4 regions of the Bacillus sp. 41-22 genome follow, and region 3 is predicted to be linked to each of the others. Evidence: predicted binding sites of a transcription regulator. Region 3 holds the regulator's gene; each other region holds the start of a gene.
The links. The regulator Rex, encoded in region 3, represses fermentation and respiration genes when NADH is low (regulators of the CRP and FNR family bind a similar motif). The targets are predictions, from matches to a motif close to TTGTGAAATATTTCACAA.
Positions count from the first base shown of each region.

Region 1: a site for Rex is predicted at 3,727-3,744, ahead of pflB (formate C-acetyltransferase). Genes of this name have one in related genera too.
Region 2: a site for Rex is predicted at 2,466-2,483, ahead of LCF45_RS24690 (L-lactate dehydrogenase). Genes of this name have one in related genera too.
Region 4: a site for Rex is predicted at 2,745-2,762, ahead of LCF45_RS25005 (DUF1641 domain-containing protein). Genes of this name have one in related genera too.

Region 1 covers NZ_CP084035.1:488,389-493,622, reverse strand. Annotated here, with positions in the region: gene LCF45_RS02525 (diglucosyl diacylglycerol synthase) at 1-154, opposite strand, end outside; gene pflA (pyruvate formate-lyase-activating protein) at 566-1,297, opposite strand; gene pflB (formate C-acetyltransferase) at 1,367-3,616, opposite strand; gene LCF45_RS02510 (hypothetical protein) at 3,769-3,987, opposite strand; gene LCF45_RS02505 (glycosyltransferase family 2 protein) at 3,959-5,234, opposite strand, start outside.
Region 2 covers NZ_CP084035.1:4,774,586-4,779,819, forward strand. Annotated here, with positions in the region: gene LCF45_RS24680 (phosphatase PAP2 family protein) at 1-333, shown strand, start outside; gene LCF45_RS24685 (PTS sugar transporter subunit IIC) at 388-1,401, opposite strand; gene LCF45_RS24690 (L-lactate dehydrogenase) at 1,424-2,374, opposite strand; gene LCF45_RS24695 (spore coat protein) at 2,622-2,870, opposite strand; gene LCF45_RS24700 (hypothetical protein) at 2,884-3,069, opposite strand; gene LCF45_RS24705 (MBL fold metallo-hydrolase) at 3,309-4,031, opposite strand; gene LCF45_RS24710 (acyl-CoA dehydrogenase family protein) at 4,148-5,234, opposite strand, start outside.
Region 3 covers NZ_CP084035.1:258,111-263,344, forward strand. Annotated here, with positions in the region: gene tsaD (tRNA (adenosine(37)-N6)-threonylcarbamoyltransferase complex transferase subunit TsaD) at 1-568, shown strand, start outside; gene LCF45_RS01510 (ABC-F family ATP-binding cassette domain-containing protein) at 982-2,904, opposite strand; gene LCF45_RS01515 (redox-sensing transcriptional repressor Rex) at 3,092-3,721, shown strand; gene LCF45_RS01520 (YdiK family protein) at 3,751-3,942, opposite strand; gene LCF45_RS01525 (CPBP family intramembrane glutamic endopeptidase) at 3,939-4,688, opposite strand; gene groES (co-chaperone GroES) at 5,091-5,234, shown strand, end outside.
Region 4 covers NZ_CP084035.1:4,841,311-4,846,544, reverse strand. Annotated here, with positions in the region: gene tyrS (tyrosine--tRNA ligase) at 1-756, shown strand, start outside; gene LCF45_RS25010 (NAD(P)/FAD-dependent oxidoreductase) at 1,022-2,200, opposite strand; gene LCF45_RS25005 (DUF1641 domain-containing protein) at 2,245-2,685, opposite strand; gene LCF45_RS25000 (winged helix-turn-helix transcriptional regulator) at 3,116-3,463, opposite strand; gene LCF45_RS24995 (MFS transporter) at 3,858-5,021, shown strand; gene LCF45_RS24990 (aldo/keto reductase) at 5,038-5,234, shown strand, end outside.

The DNA.
Region 1 (5,234 bases), 230 kb from region 3:
CGGTTATAACTGGATGTGATTCTCCAAACAAGTCGCATACAATTACATCTTCGATTCCTTTTTTGCGAAATGTTTGTTCTAATGTTTTTGCCACTTGCACATGACCGTTACCGTAATGTGCAGTTAATATTAAAACCTTGGGGTTTTTTATCAAACAAATCCACTCCTAGCTTTTTGTTTCTCCATATTGCATATACGACAATAGGAAAAACATTTTCCTTAAAAACTACATACTCGGATTCTAATACTTTCCTGTTAGCTATGTATCTGTCGTGGATATGCAAAGCATATAAGATTGACCCCTTAATCCTATCTGTGCTCATATCTTTACATTATACTTTCCTATAAGAGCTTTCGCAATAACTTACAAATGTTCTATATTCCATAATACTCACTCTTTTACTTCTTAATTCTTTTTACTATTTTGATTTCCCTTTACAATTATGTAAATTTCTCCGCTTATTCTTTACAAAAATATGGATATTCCCTTTTCAGTATACTCTTTTCTAAATATATACTCTAGATTTTATTATGAAGAAACAAAAAGCCTAACCAAATGTTTAGGTTAGACTGCTTGTAAAATATGTTTTGCATGTTCAACATTTTCTTCTGTCGGTGGATTCACATCCGCAAGTGGATACTTATGTCCAAGTGCCTCCCATTTATAAACACCGAGCTTATGATATGGCAGCACTTCCACTTTCTTAACATTAGATAGACTTTGAATAAAGTTTGATAATTTTTGCAAATCCTCTTCACCATCGGTAACACCGGGAACCAATACATGTCTTACCCAAATTGGTTTCTTTCTATCCGATAAATAACGAGCAAATTGTAAAATGTGTTCATTTGGTTTCCCTGTTAATTTACGATGTTTCTTTGAATCAATATGCTTCAAATCCAATAAAACTAAATCTGTATACTCCATTAAAATATCTAGCTTATTTTGGAATTCTGGTTCTTCAGAATAACAACCGCCAGAAGAATCGATTGTTGTATGGATACCAGCTTCTTTGCACTTTTTAAACAACTGGGTTAAGAAGTCTAGCTGTAATAGTGGCTCTCCACCGCTAACTGTTATACCGCCTCCAGAAGCTTCAATAAATGGAAGGTAACATGTCACATCCTGCATCACTTCTTCAACTGTTATTTCTTTACCTTTACCGATTTCCCATGTATCAGCATTATGACAATATTGACAACGTAATAAACACCCTTGTGTAAATATGACATAACGAATCCCTGGGCCATCAACAGTACCACAAGACTCTACAGAATGTATTCTTCCTTTTACCATGTTACTTCCTCCTTTATTGAAACAGCCTCCCTCCGCTATATATTAAAAGCGGAGGGACACTTTTTTCACTTACATGCTTTCATGCATTGTACGGTTTATTACATCAATTTGTTGTTCACGAGTTAATTTAATAAAGTTAACAGCGTAACCAGATACACGAATTGTTAATTGTGGATATTTTTCAGGATGCTCCATTGCATCCATTAATGTTTCACGGTTAAATACGTTAATATTTAAGTGGTGTCCTTCTTTTATTGCATATCCATCAAGCATAGATACTAAGTTGCGTACTTGTACATCATCTTCTTTACCAAGTGCTTTTGGAATAATAGAGAATGTATTTGAAATACCATCTTGTGCATCTTCATATGGTAATTTAGCTACAGATAATAATGATGCTAATGCACCTTTTGTATCACGGCCATGCATTGGGTTTGCGCCCGGTGCAAATGGTTCTCCAGTACGACGTCCATCTGGAGTGTTACCAGTTTTCTTACCGTATACAACGTTAGATGTGATTGTTAAGATTGACATTGTATGAACAGAATTACGGTATGTTTTATGTTTGCGAATCTTGTTCATAAATGTTTTCACAAGATTTACTGCGATTTCATCTACACGATCATCATTGTTACCGTATTTAGGGAAATCTCCCTCAATTTCGAAATCAACTGCAATACCATTTTCATCACGAATTGGTTTTACTTGTGCATATTTAATTGCACTTAAAGAGTCTGCTACTACAGATAATCCAGCGATACCTGTTGCCATTGTACGAAGAACATTTGTATCGTGAAGTGCCATTTCAATACGTTCATAGCTATATTTATCGTGCATATAGTGAATTACATTTAATGTATTTAAGTATAGACCAGCTAACCATTCCATTGTCATATCGAATTTACGCATAACTTCTTCATAATCTAATACTTCAGAAGTAATTGGTGCGTATTCAGGACCAACTTGTGCTTTTGACTTTTCATCTTTACCACCGTTAACCGCATATAGTAATGCTTTCGCTAAGTTTGCACGTGCTCCGAAGAACTGCATTTGTTTACCAATTCTCATTGCTGATACACAACAAGCAATACCGTAGTCATCACCGTAGTCAGCACGCATAATGTCATCATTTTCGTATTGAATTGCTGATGTTTTAATAGACATTTTTGCACAGTAGTTTTTAAAGTTCTCTGGTAATTGTTTAGACCAAAGAACTGTTAAGTTTGGTTCTGGTGCTGGTCCTAAATTATCTAATGTATGCAAGAAACGGAATGAGTTTTTTGTTACTAACGGACGACCGTCTAACGCCATACCACCGATAGATTCAGTTACCCAAGTTGGATCTCCAGAGAATAGTTCATTATAATCAGGTGTTCTTGCAAATTTCACAAGACGTAATTTCATAATGAAATGGTCAACAATTTCTTGTGCTTTTTCTTCTGTTAAAGTACCATTTGCTAAATCTCTTTCAATGTAAACATCTAAGAATGTAGAGGTACGTCCAAGGCTCATTGCTGCCCCGTTTTGCTCTTTAATTGCTGCAAGATAAGCAAAGTATAACCATTGGAAGGCCTCTTGTGCATTTGTAGCTGGCTTAGAAATATCGAATCCATGAGAAGCAGCCATCTGTTTTAACTCTTGAAGTGCACGCATTTGCTCAGATAATTCTTCACGTAAACGCATTGTATCTTCGCTCATTACACCGCCAGTTAAATTATAATCAGCTTTTTTCGCTTCAATTAAATGATCTATACCATATAGCGCTACGCGGCGATAGTCACCGATAATACGTCCACGTCCATACGCATCTGGAAGACCAGTAATAACACCTGATTTACGAGCCGCTTTCATTTCTGGTGTGTATGCATCAAATACACCTTGATTATGAGTTTTACGCCAGTCTCTGAAAATCTTGCTAAGTTCTTTATCCATTTCATATCCATACGCTTCACAAGCTTGTTCTGCCATACGAATACCACCATATGGTTGTAAAGAACGTTTAAATGGTTTATCAGTTTGGAAACCGACCACTTTTTCAATATCTTTATTTAAATATCCTGGTTCATGTGATGTAATAGAAGAAACAATTTTTGTATCCATATCAAGAACGCCACCGTTTTCACGTTCCTTTGTTGTTAAATCCATTACTTGATCCCAAAGTTGTTTCGTTGCTTCAGTTGCTTCCGCTAAGAAAGAGTCTTCTCCCTCGTAAACGTTTACATTATTTAAAATGAAATCGCGAACATCAATCTCTGCTTTCCATTTTTCACCTTTAAAGTTTTCCCACGCGCTTTTTACATTTTCTAATACTTGAGTCATCCTAATCTCCTCCATTTTTGATTAGTACAGGACTACGTTTTTTTATATAACAGCTTACACACTTAGAATACTACTTTTTTTCGGAAGTGGACGAAATAGTTGTGACATGTTTGTGAAATGTTGAGCAAACTACTACGTACATAGTGTTAACCTCATATAAAACTCTTTAGAATTAACCCTTTCTTTAATTGTATTTTTTTGGTATTCTTATATACGAGTCCTATTTTGTAATATAAGAACGATACCCATTGTAGAGCTGTAATACTCTTATCTCCTAATCTGTTATAGTTTTTATAACAGAGCAAAAAAGTGTACATACGTTGTACACTTTTTTTGTTACCACTATAAAACATCTCTTTTTCTATTTCCATCGTAAAATCCACCACGACTGTTTGTTAATGCAATTAATTGCTCTAATCCTTCTATATGATCACCAATAATTCGAAGGACAGCTGGAGGATGACCTATTTTTGCGAAATGTTCACTGGGACGAATACGGTTCATCTTATCAACATCGACACGACTTACACAAGCGATTTCAAAACCTGAAAGTACAGCTTTCACTTGTGCTACACAAGGTGACAATAATGATTTATACCCTATTTCCTTCAAACAAGTACGACTAAACGCATTAGGTACAGCAATAAGAGAGCCTACTCCTAAATCTTTTCTATCACAAGCTAAATTTACTGCATATTTAAATGCTGTTACAAGATGAAGTGGTACTCTCAAATCTAAATAATGATTTAAATCATTTAATGCGACATCCGTTCCATCTGCAATAGCTTTTGCAAAGGGATATAGCTCACTAGCTGGAATAACAAAGTCACCGTCTATAAATAAAACAATTTCTCCTTTTGCAAAATAAGTTCCAAGCGAACGCCCCACATCGTTTCCAAGTGCTTCTTTATACACAATTGTTGTTGCTCCCTTGTCTTTTGCAATTGTTGCCGTTTTATCGGACGAACCATTTACAACAACGATGATTTCAAAAGGTTCAATTTTGCGAAGCTCTTCTATAACGTTTCCAATTGTTTTCTCTTCATTTTGCACAGGAATAATTACCGATAATTGCTCTCCTTTATACAAATTAGATGTAACGCCCCATCCTTGATAAAAATCTTCAAAATTTAGAGTATGATAGACACTCTCTCTTTTCCTATTTCCATCATAATATCCTCCGCGCCCATCGCTGCCTAATATCCGCTCTGCTACAGCTTCTATATGATCACCTATCATTCGTTTTTCAGATTGAGAAAGATCCGTGCCATATGCAGCATGCTCGAATGGACGAAATTTATTTGGCGTAATAACGTCAATTGCACAATGACGACTAATTCTCCATTTACTTTGTGCTAGGCGTAGATGAGCCACAATAGGATTAACAAAACATTCGTCTCCAATACTTTGCACAACTTCCTTCGTCAGCGCATGAGGTACAGATAATAAAGAATCAATTTTTAATTCTTCACGCTCTAACATTGCATTTAATATTTGGCGCCATACTGTCACGGAGTGCGGTTTTTGTTTCTTTAAAAATAATGCGTCCAAATTATTTAAAACGATGTCCGCCTGATCATGTAAAATCGGATTAAGGAATAATTGTAATTTTGAAGTT
Region 2 (5,234 bases), 750 kb from region 3:
CCAACCGTCGTTGGAACAGATGTATTTTCCGAACTAGTCCGCTATATTTATAGTATTGATCAACCAGTAAACTGTTTCCCAAGCATTCATGTCCTTACGACATTTGTAATTATGTTAGCTGCCTTTAAGCGTAGAGAACAGCATACTTTGGAATATTACATCCTTACTTTCTTCGGTACGCTTATTATTTTATCAACATTATTTACGAAGCAGCATGCATTTGTAGACGCCATTTCTGGAATGATGCTTGCAAGCGTACTATACTTTGGTGTTCAGCTATTATTAGCAAAAGAAACCGTACGTGTTCCAGTAAAACAAAATCAAAAAATGTAAAAAAGCAGACTGTGGCTTCAGTCTGCTTTTCTCTATATTAAGGAGATTTTCAAATTAAGATTGCGGTACAGTCATATCACCAGAATGAATACGACCTGCTTTTTTAAGAGCAATGTACAGTATATAAGAAACAGCTACTGGAATGATGATATAAGTGATTACCATCGCTGGGACAACTTCCCACCCTTGGCTGGAAATTAAATTAATTGGTGCGATAAGAGAGCTTAATCCAAGACCTGCAATTTCTTTTCCTGCTTCCAGTTGGAAAATTAGTGCCGATACTGGGCCAACTATTGCACTGGCGACGACAGTTGGGACGAGAATCATTGGATTTTTAGTAATGTTCGGTAACTGCACTTTTGGAGTACAAAGTGCCTGGGCTAATATGCCACCTAAATTATTTTCTTTCGCTGAAATAACAGAGAATCCGATAAATTGAGCAACACATCCTGCAAGTGCTGCACCACCTGCAACACCGTCTAAGCTAAGCGCTATCGCTAACGCAGCTGATGAAGCTGGAGAGATAAGTAACAGTCCCCAAACTACAGCAATCACGATAGAAGCGACGAACGGGCTACCAGCTGAACTATCTTTAATGAATGCTCCAACTGCATTTAAAACTGGGCTAATATTTTGAGCTAACCAAATACCGACTAAACCAGAACCTAATATTGCTGCAAATGGAACGAGCATCATATCTAAAGCAGTTTTTCCGCTTAATCGTTTACCAATATAAACTGCTAAAGTCGCTGTTAATAATGCACCGATTGGTTCACCTGTTTTAATGATGAGACCAGCTTCAGTAATTGAAATGGAACCTGCTCCAATTGCTCCAGCTACCATCGCTGAGAAAATTACGAGTCCGTTTGCACCGAGCATAAAGGCAATCCCGGCTCCAATTGCTGGTGCCATAAGTGATTTTGCAACGACTCCGATTGTAATAAGTAATGGTATATCAACAATTCTTCCTATATTTTCGATCAGTAAACCAATTCCAAGGGATACGAAAATACCCTGTGCGATTCCGGCAGAAGCTTTAAACACACGAGACATTATATATTCCTTCATTTGTTTCACCTTCTCCTATAATTTAGTAACCAATTGTTTTCATATAATCGCGTAAAACATCGTTTGATTTTGCAAAGCGACTTTCTTCATCTTCTGATAAGTTTAGTTCTACCACTTCTCTTATACCATCTCTAGTAATAATTGCTGGTACTCCTGTACAAATATCGTATTCGCCATATTCACCATCTAAAATAGCTGAAACAGCGATAACACGGTGATCATCATTGAAAATTGAGCGAGCAATATAAGCTAAAGAATTTCCGATTCCGTAATAAGTAGTTCCTTTGCGCTTATAAATTTCCCATCCAGCTTTTGCAGTCTTCTCAACAATTTCATCTAAATCTATTTCACCAAATTGGTCTTTTTTCTCTTCTAAAATTTGTAAAATCGGTTTTCCACCAACAGTTACGTGAGACCAAGCAACCATTTGAGAATCACCATGTTCTCCTAATGAATACCCATGAATACTACGAGGATCTACATGTAACATTTCAGATAAAATTGTTCTTAAGCGAGAAGAATCTAGTGATGTACCTGTACCAATCACACGATTTCTAGGTAATCCAGATAGCTTCCACACTTGATATGTAATAATGTCAACTGGGTTCGATGCGAGTAAAAAAATGCCATCAAATCCACTTTCCATTACGCCGCCAACAACACCCTCCATAATCTTAGCGCTGGCTCCTAAAGTGTCTAAACGACTTTGTCCAGGCTTCGGCGCTGGTCCTGCTGTAATAATAACAATGTCCATATCTTTGCAGTCTTCATAGCTTCCGGCATATACTTTTGTTCTTGTATTTGTAAAGTTAATGCAGTGCGATAAATCCATCGCTTCTCCAACTGCACGTTCATGATTTATATCAATTAACAATAGCTCTTCGCAAATCCCTTGGTTTACAATGGAATACGCACAGCTTGATCCAACTAATCCAGTACCGATAATTGCAATTTTTCTTGTGTTTCTATTCATAGCAATCTCTCCTAATTGATCATGTAGTCTATTTCTTTCGTTCTTTACACCCCTAATTATAGAGGTTCTCACGATAGAAACCATGGATACTTTGTGAAATATTGAGCAAAGTTTTTGTCCTTTTTGTGAATTGTTATATTTAATTTTCGTCATATTTGTTACAACTGAAAAAATATTTATTATGTATTTATTGACATATACCAAACAAAAAAACGAGCGAATCCATTCGCTCGTTTCATTCATCACACTATTCCGCACTTAATTGACTTTTCAATTGCTGCACAATCATTGGATTAGCAGGTGCTGCCGGCTTGTAATAACTTTTTTGCTTTGCATATTCATACATATTACGTTGACGCATCTCATCTTGATTACGAATTTGAATTAACGTTTGATGTAACTGTTCGTTATCAGACTGAGAAATATAATTTGCATAACTTGTTAAACTTGAGTTTAACCCTGCTAAATAATCATTTACCATATCTTTTTCATTCATTTCTCTCTTCCTCCTATCCTAGAAAAGTCATTAATTGCTGTTTCGTATTTCGTGCATCTTGTGCATCCTTTTGTAGCATTTGCTTTAGCTGTGGATCTGTACAAGCCTGTGCATACTGGTCCAATTTGTTAATAATCGTCGCATGACCACCAATTAAATGACGTAAATTTTCCACTTCAAGCTCTGTTAAGTTTTGCATAAAATACTCCTACCTTTCTTTGTTCATTCACCATTTATTATTTGATTCTTTTTAAATCATATTCATAAAAAAAAGACATCTAGAAATACCACTAGAATGTCTTACAAACACTCAAAAAAATTATGATCCGAATCCAAGCCAAGACCCTTTCGTATTTATGTTTTTCAACTTCGTATTAGCGATATATACATTTCTAAAGCCTACAAAAAAATATCGTCTAGCAAAAAAGAGCCTCAAAATTATTTGAGGCTCTTTCTCATTAAATTCCTTTCCGCTTCTTCAATCGCTTTCTGCATTTGCACTAACGGATCTTTAATCATCTTCCCATGCCCCGTCGCCAATATAGACGGCTTATACTCCAGCAATTTCTGAGCGCTTGTTAATGAAACTTCTGCATCCCAAGTACCAAACATAGGAAACGGAAAAAGCCACTTCAATTGCCCCGCTACCGCTATCCCGCCTCTCGTTTGAAATGCATCTCCAACAATGAGTGCATCATTTCTCATGTCTAAAAACGCCATTGATCCCGGTGTATGACCTGGAGCTGCAATCGCTACAAGGGAACCTATTTGATCTCCCTCTTGAAGAAGAATATCTGGAATCGTCTTTATCCTTTTTGACACACTTACTTTTACCTGCGTGTCTGGTTCCCCTAGTTGCAGTGACAAATCTCCTTCAAGTAAACTTGCATCTCTTTTAGAAATATAGACCGGAACATTCGGCAATTCTTGTTTTATAGCATCAAGTGCTCCTATATGGTCATCATGCGCATGTGTAATAACGATATTCGTAATCGGTTTCCCTATTTTTCGAGCCGCTTCTAAAATCTTCTTTGCACAAAATGGTAAAGCAGCATCAATTAAAGTTAATCCTGTTTCTTCTTCGACAAAGTAACAGTTAATTGGAAAGAGACGCGGTAAAAATGCGAGCTGATGAACTGTTCCTACTCTTATTAACTTCATCTCCTTTACCTCCATTAAAAAAATCCGTTTACAAATACATATGTAAAACAGCCCTTCTCAAGAATCCATCGATAAAAAAACCAGCAGCCAACAGGCCACTGGTTCTCTCTTATCTATTAAACTGTGTAACGCTCATCTTCTAAAATTTTCGCAGCAATTTCACGCTTCTTCGGAATTACGTTAAGTGGTGTGTGGCGAGTTAATTTACGTAATGATGATAACATCATGCGCAGCATGTCGCCATTTTCAACTGCGATAAGTGTTTCTTTCGCATCTGCTTCGATTTCGTTGAATGCTTCTTGGCAGAATACTTCAGTGTATAACACTTTTTGTTTATTCTTTTCAAGACCAGTTGTTTTAATTGCTTTTTCTGTACGAAGAAGAGCTGATTCCATTGCGTAAAGATTGCTTACAATGTCAGCGATATTCACAAGAATTTCTTGCTCTTTATCTAATGCTTTACCGTATTTTTGAGCTGCTAATCCAGCTACCATTAAACCGATTTTCTTCGCGTTCTTTACTAAATATTTTTGAAGTGCTAATGGCTCATCGCCTACTTCTTCTGGCATCATCATCATTAACTCTTCTTGTAATTTTTGTGCTTTTTGTAGTAATGGTAATTCACCTTTCATCGCTTTACGTAAGAACGTACCTGGTACGATTAGGCGGTTAATTTCGTTCGTTCCTTCGAAAATACGGTTAATACGAGAATCGCGGTACATTCTTTCAATCTCGTACTCTGCCATAAATCCGTAACCACCGTGAATTTGAACACCTTCATCTACTGTATAATCTAACACTTCAGAACCGAATACTTTATTTAAAGAGCACTCGATTGCATATTCAGCGATAGAAGCTGCTACTGCTTTACCGTCTTTTACTTCTTCTTCAGATAATGTGCTCATGCGACTTTCGAATAAACCTACTGTACGATATACAGAGCTTTCAGCTGCATATGTTTTCGCTGCCATATTCGCAAGTTTCTCTTGAATTAATGGGAAGCGAGCGATTGGTTGTTTGAATTGTTGACGTTGATTTGCATATTGTGCTGAAATTTCTACTGCACGTTTCGCAGATCCAACTGTACCAACACCTAATTTATAACGACCGATATTTAAAATGTTGAACGCGATAATATGGCCTTTACCGATTTCACCAAGTAGGTTTTCTTTCGGTACTAACGCATCTTCTAAAATTAACGTA
Region 3 (5,234 bases):
ACATGGTTCATTTGAAGTGATTGGTGAAACGCGAGATGATGCGGCAGGAGAAGCTTACGATAAAGTAGCTCGTACATTATCAATGCCTTATCCAGGTGGTCCTCATATTGATCGCCTTGCGCATGAAGGAAAACCAACAATTGATTTGCCTCGTGCGTGGCTAGAACCTGATTCGTATGATTTCAGCTTTAGTGGATTGAAATCAGCAGTTATCAACACTGTGCATAACGCAAAACAGCGCGGTATAGAAATTGCACCAGAAGATTTAGCAGCAAGTTTCCAAGAAAGTGTAATAGATGTACTTGTAACGAAAGCGTCTCGTGCAGCAGATGCTTATAATGTAAAACAAGTGCTTCTTGCTGGTGGAGTAGCTGCTAATAAAGGGCTTCGTGCACGTTTAGCAGCAGAATTTGCACAAAAAGAAAATATAGAGCTAATTATTCCTCCTCTATCTTTATGCACAGATAATGCAGCGATGATTGCGGCTGCAGGTACAATTGCATACGAACAAGGAAAACGCGCTACATTAGCTTTAAATGCAAATCCAGGATTAGATATTGAAGCATAGTTATACACAAAATTAACCACAGCTTGTGGATAAAACCCGAATTATCTGTTGATAATTTGGGTTTTTTTGTGTACATAAAATGTGTATAACTTTTTATCTAGTTGTGGATAATGTGGAAAAGTTATTTGAAAGTTTATATTATAAAGGTGGATATGTGTATAACCTTGTGGATAACATAGAGGAAGTCTGACCTTTGAAGAAATTCTTTTTTGGGAAATAAAAAACAAAGAGATGTCCAAAAAACATTTTGAAACATCCTCCTCTTATTATATAAGGTGCTACTATTGTCAATCCTTGTCGAATGGTTTGTATAATTTCATTTATTATGGTATTGATTCCAAAACAGAAAATAAAAAGGAGGTCATCTCGTCAAAAAGCCCGACTTATGAGACATCCTCCTCTTTTAAATTCTCTTATATATGCAGTTCTTCCCATTCTGCCATACAAGCTTCAAGCTGTTCTTGCAGTGTTTGTTTTTTAGTTGTAATTTCACTAGCCTTTTCATAATCTGCATATATTTCTGGTAAGCAAAGTTGGTCTTCTAACGTAGCAATTTCTTCTTCTAAGCCTACGATATTTTGTTCCAGTTCTTCAATTTTTCGAGTACGTTGACGCTCTAACTGTTTACGTTCTTTTTCTTCGAGATAATTTAATTTTTCTTGTGCCACCACTTTTTGAACAGGTACTTCATCTTCTTGCTCTAGTTCCGCACGTTCAATCATTTCATTTTTCTTTTCAACGTAATAATCGTAATCACCTAAATATTCTTGTGCACCTTCTGTTGATAACTCAACAACGGTTGTCGTTACGCGATTAATAAAGTAGCGGTCATGAGAGACGAATAGAAGAGTACCTGGGTAATCAATTAAAGCATTCTCCAAAATCTCTTTACTATTTAAATCAAGATGGTTTGTTGGCTCATCGAGAATTAATAAATTGGATTTTTGCATCATAAGTTTTGCAAGAGCTAGTCGAGCCTTTTGTCCACCACTAAGAGAAGATACTGGTTTGAGTACATCATCCCCTGTGAATAAAAAGTTGCCTAGTATAGTGCGAATTTCTTTTTCGGGCTGCAATGGATATTCATCCCATAATTCATTTAAAACTCGCTTCGAAGATGTTAAGTTGGCTTGTTCTTGATCATAATAACCAACAGATACGTTTGACCCGAAAGCAACGTTTCCATGTAATAGCTGTAACTTATTCACAATGGATTTTAATAATGTAGATTTTCCAATTCCGTTTGGCCCAACTAAGGCAACACTGTCACCGCGAGTTAAGCGCATATTTACATGTTCAATAATCGGTTCCTGATAATAGCCAATAGTTGCATCTTTCACTTGTAAAACATCATTTCCACTTTGTTTTTCAATATCGAAGTGGAAGGAAGCTGATTTAGAATCGCCTAATGGTCTAGTTAATACTTCCATTCTGTCTAATTGTTTACGGCGACTTTGAGCGCGTTTTGTCGTAGATGCACGAGCTATATTTTTTTGTACAAAGTCTTCCAGTTTAGAAATTTCATCTTGTTGTTTTTCATAACGCTTCATTTCTTGCTCGTATAGAGCTGATTTTGAGTCTAAATATTTACTGTAGTTACCAACAAATCGTCGGCTTTCCTTATTAGAAATTTCGTATACTTGTGTAACGAGTTTATCTAAGAAATAACGGTCATGGGAAACGATTAAAATCGCGCCAGGATAGCCTTGTAAATATTGTTCAAGCCATGTTAGTGTCTCGATGTCCAAATGGTTTGTAGGTTCGTCTAAAATAAGTAAGTCTGGTCTAGTTAATAATAATTTCCCAAGAGCTAATCGAGTCTTTTGTCCACCACTTAATGTGGAAATTTTCGTCTGATGCGTTTCAACTGGGAAGCCAAGACCGCTTAAAATTGAGCGTATATCCGCTTCGTACTGATAGCCGCCTTGATCTTTATAATCTAATTGTAATTGGTCATAATCAGCTAATAATTTCTCATATATAGCCGCATTTGAAAAGTTTTCTTCTTTTCCCATCTCTTGCTCTAGCCTTCGAAGTTTTGTCTCCATCTGCTGCAAGTGTGTAAAGACGGTTAACATTTCATCCCAAATTGTTAAAGACGTTTCTAATCCGGTATTTTGAGCTAAATACCCCATTGAGACATCTTTCGGTTTTATAATTTCACCACCATCATGAGATAACTCGCCAGCTATTATTTTTAATAATGTAGATTTTCCAGCTCCATTTCGTCCGACTAATGCGATACGATCTTTTGTTTGTACTTCCAATTTTATGTTTGCAAGAATCGTTTCTGCACCGTATAATTTCGAAAGCCCATTCACTTGTAATAATATCAATGTTTTCACCTCAAATAATTTCTTAACTTTGCCATGTTTATATTTCTCAATCATACTAAAAATAGTGTATAGTTTAAAATAAAGAGAGAATACTTCTTCTCTTTATTATACAAGGAAATTCATGAGTACTAAACTTCTGTATTTGATTCAAGTATAAGAATAAAGATAGGAAGAGAGGAGAGGTTATATGGATCAGCAAAAAATTCCACAGGCCACTGCCAAACGATTGCCTCTATACTATCGATTTATCCAAAACTTATCTCTTTCTGGTAAGCAACGTGTTTCATCAGCCGAATTGAGTGAAGCGGTAAAGGTTGATTCCGCAACTATTCGAAGAGATTTTTCATATTTTGGAGCGTTAGGGAAAAAAGGATATGGATATAACGTAAATTATTTATTATCATTTTTCCGTGAAACACTCGACCAAGATGATATAACACGCGTGGCACTTATTGGAGTAGGTAATTTAGGGACCGCTTTCTTACATTATAATTTCACGAAAAACAATAATACAAAAATTGAAATGGCGTTTGATGTTAGTGAAGAGAAAGTTGGAACAGAAATCGGAGGCATTCCTGTATATCATTTGGATGAACTAGAAGAACGTTTATCAACTGATATACAAGTGGCAATATTAACGGTACCCGCTACAGTAGCGCAATCTGTGGCAGATAGATTGGCAGAAACGAACGTGCATGGTATTTTAAATTTCACACCAGCACGCTTAAATGTGTCAGAGAATATAAGGATTCATCACATTGATTTAGCTGTAGAGTTACAAACTCTTGTTTACTTTTTGAAGAATTATCCACAATAAAACGCAGAGGAGATGACCTCTGCGTTTTATTATTGTTTTTTCTTTGTGAATTTAACTAAGATAAGGCGAAGTGCCAAATTAAAATCAATTGTTGCCATAACTGCAAATAGTATTGTCCACATATTCCAGATTGTATCTGTTACGTTCGTAATGGCGAAGCGTGTAAAGATACATCCAAGAAGAAAGTACAATGCAGCCATGAACAATGGTGAGTTTCTCATACTAAAAATCCTCCGATAAAGCCTTGCATTTTTTCAGCTTCTTTAATCATTTCTTGAATTTGCTCATTGCTTACTACAACTTGAGCAACTGCAACTAATGTATTCATTGCAACATGAGCTGCAATAGGAACTATAATTCGTTTCGTTTTTACGTATAAAAAGGCGAATACGAGCCCCATAGAAGTGTATACCAATAAGTGAGTAAAATCAAAATGAATCGCCGCGAATACAAGTGAACTAATAATAGCGGCAATAAAGAAGTTAAACTTCTTATAAAGTGTACCGAATAAAATTTTTCTAAATACAATTTCTTCCAAAATAGGTCCTATTATAGATATGACAATAAGGAACCAAGGTGTCGTTCTTGCGATGTCCATAAGTCTTGCTGTATTTTCAGATCCCGGTGTAATCCCTAATAAACGCATTTCGATCATACCGGCAATGCTTTGCGAGAACAGCGCTAAGAAGAAACCAATAAAAATCCACCCAATTGTAGCTGGAACAGTAGAGCGCATTTTATCTAAATGCCTGTCACGAATGTCTGTTCTGAGTAACCAAAGTACAACGCATAATGCAATGAAAAAGCTAATGATAGCCCAATGACCAGTTATGAGTTGAAGTTTTTCCTCTCTAGTAAATCCCCTATTATCGTATAGTCCAGTTTTCAGGAGAAGCGGTAACCCGGCAATGCCTGATAACTGCATTAAAATGTATGTAACGATAATCCACCAATATTGTTTTTTCAAATGGTTTAACCATCCTTTCTAACGCTAGTGTATGAGATAAGGTAGGATAACATGTAAATATGCTACCTACGATATAAACTTTCATTTGAATTATATTTTTTTTGTAAATAAGTATTTGAAAATAAAATAGGAGACAGGAAAAAGTTGTACGTTTAGCGAAAACAACTTAGGGTGTCTTTCATATTGTAACATACAAGAAGTGGGAACAACGATTCATATAGTAAAGGCAGTAGAAGAAGTAATGATATCTAGGAAAGTGCATAAAGTAATTTGCGAAAAAATTATGATTTTTTTACTTGCAAAAGAAATTGAGATTATTTATTATTAGAAGTGTGTTAGCACTCGTGTGACTTGAGTGCTAATAAATAAAATTTACATAACAAAATGAGGAGGTTATTGTTCATGCTAAAGCCATTAGGTGATCGCGTTGTAATTGAACTTGTTCAAGCAGAAGAAAAAACAGCAAGTGGTATTGTATTACCAGAAACTGCAAAAGAAAAACCACAAGAGGGTAAAGTTATTGCAGTAGGTACAGGCCGAGTGCTT
Region 4 (5,234 bases), 680 kb from region 3:
ATCTTGCAAGCGATGGATTTTCATCATTTATACACAAAAGAAGATGTTCAATTGCAAATTGGTGGTAGTGATCAATGGGGAAATATTACGAGTGGTTTAGATTTAATTCGTAAGTTAGAAGGTCATGAAGCGAAAGTATTCGGATTAACGATTCCATTATTATTAAAATCAGATGGTACGAAGTTTGGTAAATCAGCAGGTGGTGCTATTTGGCTTGATCCGGAAAAGACAACACCGTTTGAATTTTACCAGTTCTGGGTGAATACAGATGACCGTGATGTAATTAAATACTTGAAATACTTTACGTTCTTAACGAAAGAGCGAATTGATGAATTAGCAGCGAAGGTAGAAACAGAGCCTCATAAACGTGAAGCACAAAAAGTATTAGCGGAAGAAATGACGAAATTCGTTCATGGAGAAGAAGCATTTTTACAGGCAGTGAAAATTACAGCAGCGTTATTTAGCGGAGATATTAAGTCGTTAACAGCTGATGAAATTGAACAAGGCTTTAAAGAGATGCCGACATTCCAATCTTCAAAAGAGACGAAAAATATCGTAGAGTGGCTAGTTGATTTAGGAATTGAACCTTCTAGACGTCAAGCGCGTGAAGATATTAATAATGGGGCTATATCTATGAATGGTGAAAAAGTAACGGATGTGGGTACAGATGTTACTGTAGAAAATTCATTTGATGGACGATTCATCATTATTCGTAAAGGGAAGAAGAACTACAGCTTAGTGGAATTAGGAGAATAGTTCTTGTGAAAGAGCGGAAGTAGGGAAGATATCTACTTCCGCTCTTTTCATATACACAATTTTGACATAAAAAAAGTCAGTATATTTTGATAATTAAAGAGGTTATATTATTCTTTTGTCGAATAAATAAGTTAGAGAAAATTACGGATAAAGTGAAACTTTAATCAGTGGGGGGTTTTGTACATCCCCACTGATTATCAGCCCGCAAATAGCGGGATAAAAATAGCCCGAACCATGCAGGGCATGATTCGGGCTTATATTCAGATTAGTATGCTAAGCTGAATAGACCTTTAATGTGTGATAAGTAACGAACGTTACTTGCTTCTTTCATTAATGATGCTGGTAAACCTTTAAGCGGAGTATTGCTTGCTCCGATTGTAGCAACAGCATCTTTACGTCCTAGACTAGCAAGTGTTCCAGAGTTGATAGGTGCGAACTCTTCGAATGCTTTGCCTTCTAGTGCTGCGTATAAGTTGTATCCAATTAACTCACCCATTTGCCAAGCGATTTGTGCAGTTGGTGGGTATGGACGACCGTCTGGAGAGAAGACAACAGCGCTGTCTCCAGCAACGAATACGTCTTTGTGAGAAGTAGATTGTAGATGTGCATCAACAGTTGCACGACCGCGGTTTACTTCAAGACCTGATTCACCAATTAATGGATTACCTTGTACGCCGCCTGTCCAAACGAATGTGTTAGCAACGATTTTTTGACCGTCTTTTAAGTCGATTTCATTACCAGCAACGTTTGTTACAGGAAGACCTGTTAAGAATGTAACACCGCGTGCTTCTAAGCTAGCAGTTGCACGTTCGATTAAGTGGTCTGGTAATACTGGAAGGATTTTTGGACCTGCTTCAACAAGAAGAAGTTTAACTTCTTTTGGATTTACGCCGTGGCTTTTTGCAAGTTTAGGCATAATGTCAGCAAGCTCACCAACTAGCTCAACGCCAGTTAATCCGCCACCACCGATTACGATTGTAGCATCAGCTTCGTTTTTCGTTTTAGCGTATTCACGAATACGGTCTTCAACGTGTTTGTAGATTTTGTTTGCATCAGCAGCAGATTTTAATACCATGCTGTTTTCTTCTAGTCCTGGAATACCGAAGTAAGCAGTTTTACTTCCTAAAGCAACTACAAGTGCATCGTAAGATAGCGTAGTGCCACCAGCTAGTTTGATTTCTTTGCTATCAACTGAGAATGACTCAACTGTTGCAATTTTAAGATCGATGTCTTTACCTTTGAAAAGCTTTGTAAGTGGCATTGCAATTGCTTGCTCAGCAACGTTACCAGCTGCAAGGCGGTGTAGTTCAGTGATGATTTGGTGCGTTGGGTATTGGTTAATCACTGTAACTTGTGCTTCTGATTTGCTGTAATATTTACGTACGTTTAAAGCGGCAAGAAGACCGCCATAACCAGCGCCTAAGATGACAATTTGTTTTGACATAGTATGATATCCCCCGTCTTTACTAATTGTTGTTATAAGTTAAATTATTTATTGTTACGTTCTGCACTAATTTGAAGGTATGCGTTCACAAAGCGGAACATTTTTTGTGCTTGTGGGTCTTTTAGTAATTTTAATAGACCGAACAGGCCGATAACTTCGTTGCTTTCATCAGCACGATCTTTCGCTTCGATAGCAGTTGCAGCCATGCTTTTCACTGTATCCTTTACAGGTTCTACAAGCTCTGTGATTGCACTAACAGTGTCGCTTTTTAATACTTCATCAGTAGCAACAGTTTGAGCGAAGTCATAAGACTTAGTTAAAATGTTAACAAGCTCAGTTAATTTTGGAAGCTGTTCTACTAGTGTTGTTAATGATTCTTGTACCTCAGGTTTTAACAACTGATCAAGTACATCAAGTTGTCCTTGGCTAGCAGAAATTTGTACAGTTTCTTGTTCTGGCTTTGTTTGAGTCATAGTTTCTGGCATCTCCAATTCTCCTTTACGATAGCAATACTCTTATTTTTGATAGATAAGATAGTAAACACTTGCGAAACTTTATACAAAGTTTCACAAAGCACAATAAAATGCCTTTAAATTTATGACAGCAAGTAAGCTGAAATCATAAATCCAAAACCATAATGTCCTACCTATTATTTATGAACTGTCCGATACATGGCTTGTCCGCATAATGGAAAGTTCCCTTATCGGAAAGTGTATATAATATATATCCTATATTATATACTATATACACGTATGTTAACATAAAAATGATTCCTAATTATTTGATATTGATTCTGTAACCTAGTACTGACAAGGCATGAAAGCGCATAAATTATTTTATCTATCTTAAAAATGTACATATATATAAAGAAAAAAAGGAGGAAATGGACAAATTTATGTTCATTTTTTCCTTTTTTTATTGTTCACCTTCTGTAATTAGCATTGATGTGTTACCGCTTTTTTCAAGGTGGCATTCGCCCCAAGTACAAAGAGAATCAAGAATGGATTCTAAAGACCAACCGTAGTCTGTAAGAGAATATTCTACTTTCGGTGGTACTTGATTGTATACCTTTCTTTGAATAACTCCGTCTTCTTCTAATTCGCGTAATTGCTGTGTTAACATCTTTTGTGTAATACCAGGCATGAGACGTTTTAATTCACTCGTTCTCTTTGTACCTTTCGTTAAGTGGCAAAGAATAACGACTTTCCATTTTCCGCCGATAACCTCTAAAGTCGCTTCAACGGGAATATTATATTTCTTCATATAAAAATCTCCTTTGATGAATGTAGATTTCAGTTCTCCAACAAAAGAAGCCAAATAATTTAAATGTTACTAAAAAGTACCTATAGCACTTTAAAGTACGTACTTTTTATTATGTTGAATATGTTCCATAATAGCATACGTAAGAGGGAAATGAGTAGTACGGTACTAAAAAGTGCCTATGTTACTTTTTGGTACCTATCGTACTTTAAAGTGCGTTCTTCAAAAAAAGAGTGAAGCCATTCATAATAGCATATATCAGCAGTAACATTATTTTTGTAGAAGATAAAAAGGCCTTTTTATCACACTATTATGATTGGATTTCTCGCATTAAGGAGGAGTTCAATTGAATTCATATACAGTATCTTCTTCAGCGGTACAGACGAATCGAAGAAGTATGTTTGCTTTATTAGCGCTAGCAATTAGTGCATTTGGAATTGGTACAACCGAATTTATTAGTGTCGGTTTATTACCATCTATTTCAGAGGATTTACATGTTTCTGTTACAACAGCGGGTTTAACCGTTTCTTTATATGCATTAGGGGTAGCGTTTGGTGCCCCAGTATTAACGTCATTAACAGCTAGTATGTCGCGAAAGACGTTATTAATGTGGATTATGATTATTTTCATTATTGGTAATGGAATTGCGGCAGTGGCAACAAGTTTTACTGTGTTGCTTATGGCGAGGGTTGTATCTGCGTTTGCACACGGCGTTTTTATGTCGATAGGATCCACAATTGCGGCTGCGCTTGTACCAGAGAATAAACGTGCAAGTGCAATTGCATTTATGTTTACTGGTTTAACTGTTGCGACGATTACAGGTGTACCAATTGGAACGTTTATTGGTCAACAATTTGGCTGGAGAGCATCTTTTATGGTGATTGTGGTCATTGGAATTGTTGCCTTAGTCGCAAACAGCATGTTAATTCCGTCTAACTTAAAAAAGGGTACACGAGTATCATTTCGTGATCAATTCAAACTTATCACGAACGGAAGACTCTTACTTGTTTTCGTCATTACTGCATTAGGATATGGAGGAACATTCGTAACATTTACGTATTTATCTCCGCTATTACAAGAAGTAACAGGATTTAAATCGAGTACCGTTACAATCATTTTGTTAGTGTACGGGATTGCAATTGCGATTGGGAATATGGTCGGCGGAAAATTATCGAATCATAATCCAATTCGTGCACTATTTTACATGTTCTTTATTCAAGCAATTGTATTATTCGTACTAACATTTACAGCGCCGTTTCAAGTGGCGGGGCTTATCACAATTATTTTTATGGGGCTATTCGCGTTTATGAATGTTCCAGGACTACAAGTGTATGTCGTTATATTGGCTGAGCGTTTCGTGCCGAGTGCCGTTGATATCGCATCAGCAATGAATATTGCAGCATTTAACGCAGGAATTGCTCTTGGGGCTTATTTGGGCGGTATTGTAACGAACTCGTTAGGATTAATTCATACAGCTTGGGTAGGCGGCATTATGGTAGTAGGCGCTGTTATTTTAACAGCTTGGAGTATGAACTTAGAAAAAAGAGATCAAGCAAAATAAAGGAGAGAAAAATATAATGAAAAATTTACAAAGTAAAACAACATTGCATAACGGTGTGGAAATGCCTTGGTTCGGTTTAGGTGTATTTAAAGTAGAAGATGGACCGGAACTTGTAGAGGCTGTGAAAGTAGCCATTAAAGAAGGATACCGTAGCATTGATACAGCTGCGATTTATGGAAATGAAAAAGCAGTTGGAGAAGGCATTCGCGCTGG